Regions from separate parts of the uncultured Salinicola sp. genome, predicted to be linked through region 1. Evidence: predicted binding sites of a transcription regulator. Region 1 holds the regulator's gene; the other holds the start of a gene.
What was found. The regulator FliA, encoded in region 1, starts transcription of late flagellar genes. The targets are predictions, from matches to a motif close to CTAAAGTTNNNNNNNNNNCNGCCGATA.

Region 1 (4,208 bases):
GCCTACATCCAGCTCGCGCCAGGCAAGAGCGATGAACCCCAGGACAGCTTCGACGTGCTCGAACAGCCACCTGTCGCGCCGCCCGATGCCCCTGGACTGAGGATCAACCTGGTGAGTCAGGTCGGCAATTCGCTCAGCGCCGGCGACCCGATCACTTACCAGGGCTATACCGTCGGTCGCGTGGAAAGTACCGATTTCGATCCAGAGAAACGGGAGATGCGCCACCGGATCTTCATCCAGGCCCCCTATGACAGCCTGGTGACCGATACCACGCGTTTCTGGAGCTCTTCCGGCATCGACGTGCAGCTGGATTCGGAGGGGGTCAACGTCAACCTCGACTCTTTCGAGACGCTGATCAGCGGGGGCGTGACCTTCGGCGTGCCCGAGGATATCGCCCGCGGCAATGCCGCCAAGCAGGACGCGACCTACACCCTCTACAACAATGAGGAGAGCGCCCGCGAAGGAACCTACGACCAGTACATCGAGTATGTCCTGCTGGTCGACGACACCGTTCGTGGACTCAGCCGGGGCGCGCCGGTGGAGTATCGCGGCGTACGCGTGGGCACGGTGGTCAGCGTTCCCTGGCACTTCACCGCCCCGCAGCCCGACACCCTGACCCAGTTCGCGATACCGGTACTGATTCGTATCGAACCGCAGCGGCTGGAGAGCAGCGAGAACATCAACGAGGATATCGACGATCAGGAAGTGCGGGATCGTTTCGTGACCATGTTCAAGGAGTATGGCCTGCGGGCAACGCTCAAGGCAGGCAACCTGCTGACCGGCGCCCTGTTCGTCGACCTCAACTTCAGCCAGGACGCCGAGCCCTACAAACCGATGGAATTCGACGGCAAGCCGGTGTTCCCGACCGTATCGGGTGGGTTCGCGCAGATCGAACAGAAGATCTCGAACCTGCTCGACAAGCTCAACGGTCTGCAGGTCGAGCCGATTCTCGACAGCCTGGACCAGACGATGCAGACCTCCCAGCAGACCCTGGAAGAGGTGCGCCAGATCGCCGAGTCGGTCAACGCCATCGTCTCCGACCCGGCGACACAGCAGCTACCGGGGAGCCTCAACGATACGCTCCAGGAGTTGCAGAACACGCTGAACGGCTTCTCTTCCGGCTCTTCCGGATATCGCCAGCTCAATGACACGCTCAAGCAGCTGGAAATCCTGATGCGCGATCTGCAGCCGGTCGCCAAGACCCTTCGCGAGCAGCCCAATGCGCTGATCTTCGATCGTGAAGTCCAAACCGACCCCGTGCCGAGGGCTCCCCAATGATGGCTTCATTCATGCTCCGCTGGCGCCAGTTCGGCGCCACGACCCTGTTGACGATCGCGACCGCGACGATGGCGGGTTGCGCCGCGCAATCCACCCCGGCCAACCGCTTCACCCTGCCGGAGGTCGAGAGTCCGCCGTCATCGGCGGTGTCGGTCTCTTCGCGGCAACTGGCCGTCAGCCCGGTCGAGGTGGCCAGTTATCTCGATCAGGAGGGTATCGTGATGCAGACCAGCGATATCGAGCTCAACGCCGCCAATCAGAACCTGTGGGCGGAAGAGCTGGGGCACCAGCTGACACGCCAGTTGCGCCAGTCGCTCTCCGCCGAGCTGCCGGGCACGACGGTGGTCAGCGCGGCGCAGGGAGGGGCTGGCGCGCAGCGGCTATCGCTGAGCGTCGACCAGTTTCAGGGGCGCTACGACGGTCGCGCCCTGGCCTCCGGGGAGTGGCAGCTCCATGACGATAACCGACTGGTGGTGCAACGACATTTCGAGGTGACGCGTCCCTTGGACGACGACGGCTACCCGGCGCTGGTGCGTGCGCTGGGTGCGGTATGGAAGGATGTGGCGCGGCAGGTGGCAGCCGAGGTTCGTGCGACGCCCGCCCAGACGCCGGCCGCCAACTGAAGGGGGCCAGCTAGAGGGACCCGTCCGGACACTGGTTGCGCCGGCCCGGGGACAGTCACCATGGCTGTCCCCGGGCCGACGACAGAGCTGGCAGCACGATGGGGTGACCAACGCGCCGCCTTCCGGTGACGCCACCGAACGCGGTCAGGGATTGAGCCGGCTTCTCAGGCGCGATACCGCCTGACTGTGCAGTTGGCAGACCCGGGACTCGCTGACGCCGAGCACGGCGCCGATCTCCTTCAGGTTGAGCTCCTCCTGATAGTAGAGCCCCAGCAGCAACTTCTCTCGCTCCGGCAGTGCATCGATCGCCGCCATGACGTTGGCCCGGTTATCCGCGTCCAGCAGCGCCTCGAGCGGCGATGGCGGCCCACCCTCGGAAACCGCCGTCACGCCGTTTTCGCTATCGCTCTCGTCGTACGCCAGCAGAAAGCCGTTGTTGGCGTCCGTCAGCAGTTGATGGTACTCGTCGCGGGAGATCCCCATCTCTTGGGCGATCTCGCGCTCCTCGGGGGCACGGCCGAGTTGCTGCTCCAGCCTCCGCACCGCCTGATCCAGGGCCCGGGCGCTGCGACGCACGCTCCGTGGCATCCAGTCACGACTGCGCAGTTCATCGATCATCGCGCCGCGGATTCGCTGATTGGCATAGGTCGAAAAGCTGGCGCCGTGGGAATCGTCGTAACGGCCCATGGCGTCCAGCAGGCCCAGCATCCCCGCCTGGATGAGGTCGTCGAGCTCCACGCTGGCGGGCAGGCGCACTTGAAGGGAGAGCGCGTGGCGTCTCACCATCGGCAAGTACTGCTCAATCAATGCGTGCTGATCGATTTTGCCTTGTGCGGTATACATCGAATGGCCTCGTGCAAAAACCCACGGTCACCGGAACGCATGACCCAATCACATCATTATGCCGCGCCCTCGGCGAGCCAAGACGGCAAACTGCCCGTCATCCGGAGGCTATTTCGGTTGTTTGTCGGCACTACTGACGATAGTCAATGATCAGTTGACCGCCGGAGATCGTCACCCTGTCGGCGCCATGGCCCGTGGCCGGCCACTGGAAGCGCAGCCGCAACGGCTCGGCGGCGGACCGTCCCGAAAAGTGCAGCGTCTCCCCCCGGCGCCGGGCGAGCGACAGACAGAAATCGTCCTGGCACAGCCAGGCCTTCAGTGCCGGCGCGGGCACGTCGGTGCGAAAGGTCCAGCGGACGCGAACGATCTCCGCCCCCGCGATGGATGCCGGCGGCTGGATCGCGATGCCGGCGAGAGGACGCTCCGACCTCACCACGGCCTGGCCCGGCAGCGGGGCGACCCAGGTTCCCTGGGCCGCCCAGGCCAACGCCACTGGCCATGCGACGATCGTGGTCAGCACGATTCGCCATGATGAGAGCGAGCGCCCCGGGCTCATGGCGGTGCGCCAATGGTCGTGGTGACCCGCAGGTTACGGTCATCCGGGATTTCCGCTTGCGAGAGCACCACCAGCGACTTGATCTGGCGGCGCAGGAAGCGTGACAACAGAGCGCGCAATCCATGCTGCACGACCAGCACGGTTGGTTCGTCGCGGCTCTGCTGCCGCTCCACCGCGGCGGCCGTCTGCTGCATCAGGGTATCGGCCAGCCCCGGCTCCAGAGCACCGCCATTGTTGAGCGCCTGGGTCAGCACCTGTTCCAGCCTGGGCTCGAGACTCATGACATGCATCGAGTCGCGCCCCGGGAACCACTGCTGGGTGATCGCCCGTCCCAGCGCGACGCGCACCAGGGCGGTCAGTTCGTTGGCATCCGACTGCTGGGGGGCGTATTCCGCCAGCACGTCGAGAATCGTGTGCATGTCCCGAATCGGCACGTCCTCGGCCAGCAGGTTCTGCAGAATGCGCTGGAGCGACGTCAGCGGCAGCAGCTTGGGTACCACGTCTTCGACCAGCGATTTCTGGTGTTCGGCGACCTTGTCCAGCAGTTGCTGTACCTCGGCCCGGCCCAGCATGTCGCCGGCGTTCTCGTGCAACAGATGATTGAGATGAGTCGCGATCACCGTGCTGGCGTCCACGACGGTATAGCCGTAGATCTGGGCTCGTTCCCGCTGCGCCGTCTCGATCCAGTAGGCCGTCAGCCCGAACGCCGGATCCTGGGTACGACTGCCCTCGATGGCACCGGACACCTGGCCGGGATCGATGGCCAGCCACTTGCCGGGAAATGCCTCCGCCCGTCCGACTTCCACCCCCTTGAGGGTGATCACGTAGGCATTGGGGTTGAGCTCCAGGTTGTCGCGGATGTGCACCACCGACGGCAGGAATCCGACGTCCTGCGCGAACTTCTTGCG
Region 2 (4,208 bases), on a different contig from region 1:
TGAAACGATCGTTGAGCTCGCTGCCGGACTCGACTCCCGTGGTGGAGCTCTGGGCGGCCGCACCATTGATGTTGGCCAGGGTACTGTTGCCGATCACCGGACTGGACATGACATCTCCTCGCTATGGACCGACACCGATCAGCCTTCGCCGATGGTGAGTGTTTTCGTCATCAGCGTCTTGGCGGTGTTCATGACCTCGACGTTGGCTTGATAGGAACGGGAGGCGGCGATCATATCCACCATCTCGTTGACCGGGTCGACATTGGGCATCGTCACGTAGCCCTGTTCGTCCGCCAACGGGTGCCCCGGCCGATATTCCATACGCATCGGCGTGGTGTCGTCCTCGATCACGCCGTTGACGCGGACCCCGCCCGCACTGCCGCCCTGCTGACTCATGGCCTGGAACATCACCTGCCTGGCGTGATAAGGCTGCCCGTCAGGCCCGGCGACGCTGTCCGCATTGGCCAGGTTGCTGGCCGTCACGTTCATCCGCTGTGAATTGGCGGACAGCGCCGAGCCGGAAATTTCGAATACGCTGAACATCGACATCGTGTTACTCCGATTGCATGGCTTTCTTCAGCCCCTGGATCTTGCGGCTGACGAAAGTGACATCCGCCTGATAACGCAGCGAATTGTCGGCAAAGGCCGAGCGCTCCCGGTCCATGTCGACCGTATTGCCGTCCAGGCTGGGCTGATCCGGCATCCGGTAGAGCAGATCCCGAACCCCTGCCCCGCCACCGGCCTGGCCGGGAATGTGCCGGGCGGAGGTCCGCGCCAGTGACAGCCCGCCGGATGACTCGCTGCGGCCCTGCTCCATCACCCGGTTCAACTCGGCGCGGAAATCGAAATCCCGCGCCTTGAAGTTGGGCGTATCGGCATTGGCGATGTTATTGGCCAGCACCTGCTGGCGCTCCGCGCGCAGATTGATGGCCTCCTGCTGGAAGCGCAGCGCGTTATCCAACTTGTCGAACATGCCGTGCACCTCGAGTGGCGTTCGCTGGAAAATTGACAGAGTGGAGAATAGCGGCGGGATGTTCGTGCCAAACGTGTAAACAGACCCGTAATTGCGCGCCATTTTTATCAATGCCTGACGGCTGGCCCGTTTAAAATCGCTTCCACTGTGGGGAATTCCGTCGATCGACGCGGGATACCGCGAGCCTGCTAGCCACCGAGGTCCATGTCATGCGAGCAGATCCACCCGAAACGTTTCAGCACTGCCGGTCGAAGTTCCGCCCCGGCCTGCGACGCGTCGTCTGGACCGGTGCCATGACCCTGATGGCGCTGCTGTTCGCGCTGTCGCTGTTGCCGATACCTTCGATATCGCAGGCGGATACCGATGTTCCTCCGAACGATGCGGTGAGCGCGAGCGTGGAGCGATTCCTGCACCAGCAGACCGCCTCACTCGGCGATCAGGTCAAGATCGAGCTTCAGCAAAGCGCGGCCGATCTCGGGGACTGCCCGGCGCCCCAGCCTTTCCTGCCGCGACCGGGCATGCCCCAGGGCCGGGTGACGGTAGGCGTGCACTGCGGTGGCCATGACAACCGAACCCGCTATCTGCAGGCGACGGTCTCCGCCGTGGTCCGCCATCTGGTGGCGCGTCGGCCGATCGACCCGGGACAGCGGCTCGATGCGGCGGCGCTGGATTGGCAGCAGACGGACATTTCCCGCCTCCGCCGTGGCTATCTGGACGATCCCGCCGAGGCGGCCGGCATGGTCGCCACCCGGCGCATACCGCCTGGTACCACGCTGACCGAGGCCATGCTGCGAAAGCCCTGGATGGTAAAACGTGGCGACACGGTGGTGCTGACCGCTGTCGGGCAGGGATTCCGTGTCAGTCGCAACGTCGAGGCGCTGGATAATGGTGGACTGGGGAGTACGATCCGTCTCAAGACGGAGAACAACCAGATCCTTCAAGGGAGAGTGACGGGCCAGGATCGACTGCGGGTCGACTTCTAGCCCGGCCGGATAAATTTTTTAACAAAACTCTTCCTCGATCTCTTTCAGCTTCCGCCGGTTTTGCCGATAACGTAGGAAACCACGTCATCGTGCATCCAGCCATGAGGTAACGACCTTGAAAATCGACCAGACACAGCCGCTGACTCGCCCCACTCAGAACGACGCCGCCGAGCAGCGCAAGAGTGTTGAATCGTTGGAGAGCGCCAAGACGACGGCCGGCTCGACCACGACGTTGAGCCAGATTCCGACCACCGACGACAGCGGTGATATCGATACTGCCCGCGTCAACGACATCCGCCAGGCCATCTCCGAAGGCCGGCTCGAACTCGACACCGGCAAGATCGCCGACGGCCTGATCCAGAGCGTCCGCGACATGCTGGGCGAACGTTGATCATTTGACTTACCCGGTCCGGATCCAGGAATCTGACATGACGCCAGCCGAACTACTCCGTGAGCAACAAGCCCTATTGCAAGCGTTCTCCAAAACGCTGGAAGCCGAAGCCGTCTGTCTCGGCTCGGGCAACGCCGATGGCGAACGCCTCAGCGAACTGGCGGCGTCGAAGCAGCAGCAGTTGAGCGTGCTCGATCGGCTCGAGAGTCAGCGCAGAGAGCACCAACGGTCGCAGGGGTTTGGCGTCGGAAGCCAGGGCGCGGACCGATTCGCTGACGCCATCGGCATGAATGAGGCCTGGCAGCGGATTCGTCAGCTGGCGGAACGGGTCCGTCGAACCAACCGTCTCAACGGCCACATCATCTCCTCGCGGCTCGAGCATAACCAGCAGGCGATCGATTTTCTGAACCGCGCCATTGGCGGCAGCGTTTACGGGCCGAGCGGAGAATCCCGGCACGGCGGCTTCGGCGGCATCAGTTCCAAGGCCTGAGGGTACCAAAAAACAGAACCCTCGCCAGGATCACTGGCGAAGGGCTCTTTCGGCTAAGCGGGGTGAAGAGTAAAAACCGCTCAGTCTTCCGTTCTGACAACCCAAGATTCGACGGTATCACCACCGTGTTCGTCTTTCCAGGCTTTCAACGTCTTGTGGTTGCCGCCACGCGTCTCGACGACTTCACCCGTCTTGGGGTTCTTGTAAATTTTCAGCTTGCGCTTGCGGCGCCCACCGGTCGAACCCGTCTGCGCGGTCGAAGCCTGGGAGCCTTCGGCCGGGCTCAGCAGTTCGATGACGTCACGCGTCGTCTTGCCGTATTCCGCCATCAGGGCTTCGAGCTTCTCCTTGAACTCGAGTTCGGACTTCAGGCGCTGATCACCCTCCATTCGCTTCAGCTCTTCTTCAAGCTGCTTCAGGAGCTGTTCTTTCTTGACGTAATCGCTGAGTAGAGACATTCGTTGTTCCGTTGCGGATTGGTTTAAGCGAGGACATTATTGCCGATATCTAAAAACTTGCAAGGCTTGTCGAGATGATTTTTTTAACGGGAATCAATTACCGATATTTATTTAACTCATGGTTCATTTCCCCTCTTATCCACGCGGCAGGCTATGGAAAAGACCCATGCAGCGTTTTATGGGGTGTGGCTTCAACAACCACTATCGAGGTAAACCCGATGTTATTCCAGCAGAAAGACATCGAATGGAATCCGTTGGCGACGGATTGATACGGAAGGGAATATCCGGCGCCTTTGTCTCCAGGATTACCCGTCTGCAAAAAATCTGGTTAAGACCGAGCTAAATCAATGACATCTAATTGGTTACGGCCCTGCTGGCAGCGTTACAGTTTCTCTTATGACCGTCGATATTGAAGGTGCGGCCACGCACACTCCCGCCTCGATCCGGATGGAACCGATTCCCGCTCATCCGACGACGCAGCGCGGGCTTCAATAACCAGAACATCGGTTCAAGGCATGCCGAGAATAAAAAATCATCTGTCGACCCGGACGCTGGTAGTTCTGGCCGGGGTCTGGCTATGCAGCTCGCTGGCCATGTCAGCAGCGGCCTGGTTCACGGTCACCGCCGGAGGCACATACGCGCTTGCCATGCTGATGGCCTGTCCCTTTGGCCTGTGCGGGCTGGCTGCCACGCTGTGGCTGGTCGACCGCTGGCTGCTGGTACCGCTCAGGCGCCTGGCCGACCACGCCCGTTTCGCGCATGATTTCAGCGATGCGCCGCGCGAGATGCCCTTCGATCTCTCCAGCCGCACCGATGTCGTGGGACTTCTGGCGCGACAACTGCAGCAGTTGATAGAGGAGTCGAGAAGCCATAACGCCGCACTGCTGGAACAGACGCTCAACGACCCTCTGAC

Region 2: a site for FliA is predicted at 1,999-2,025, ahead of flgM (flagellar biosynthesis anti-sigma factor FlgM). Genes of this name have one in related genera too.

What each region holds. Positions count from the first base shown of each region.
Region 1 covers NZ_CALFQK010000148.1:34,444-38,651, reverse strand. The annotation lists gene pqiB (intermembrane transport protein PqiB) at 1-1,278, shown strand, start outside; gene Q0602_RS16350 (membrane integrity-associated transporter subunit PqiC) at 1,275-1,901, shown strand; gene Q0602_RS16345 (RNA polymerase sigma factor FliA) at 2,046-2,744, opposite strand; gene Q0602_RS16340 (flagellar protein FlhE) at 2,875-3,300, opposite strand; gene flhA (flagellar biosynthesis protein FlhA) at 3,297-4,208, opposite strand, start outside.
Region 2 covers NZ_CALFQK010000165.1:2,659-6,866, reverse strand. The annotation lists gene Q0602_RS18555 (flagellar hook assembly protein FlgD) at 1-109, opposite strand, end outside; gene flgC (flagellar basal body rod protein FlgC) at 139-549, opposite strand; gene flgB (flagellar basal body rod protein FlgB) at 554-973, opposite strand; gene flgA (flagellar basal body P-ring formation chaperone FlgA) at 1,183-1,956, shown strand; gene flgM (flagellar biosynthesis anti-sigma factor FlgM) at 2,072-2,347, shown strand; gene Q0602_RS18530 (flagella synthesis protein FlgN) at 2,385-2,837, shown strand; gene Q0602_RS18525 (histone-like nucleoid-structuring protein, MvaT/MvaU family) at 2,918-3,295, opposite strand; gene Q0602_RS18520 (GGDEF domain-containing protein) at 3,811-4,208, shown strand, end outside.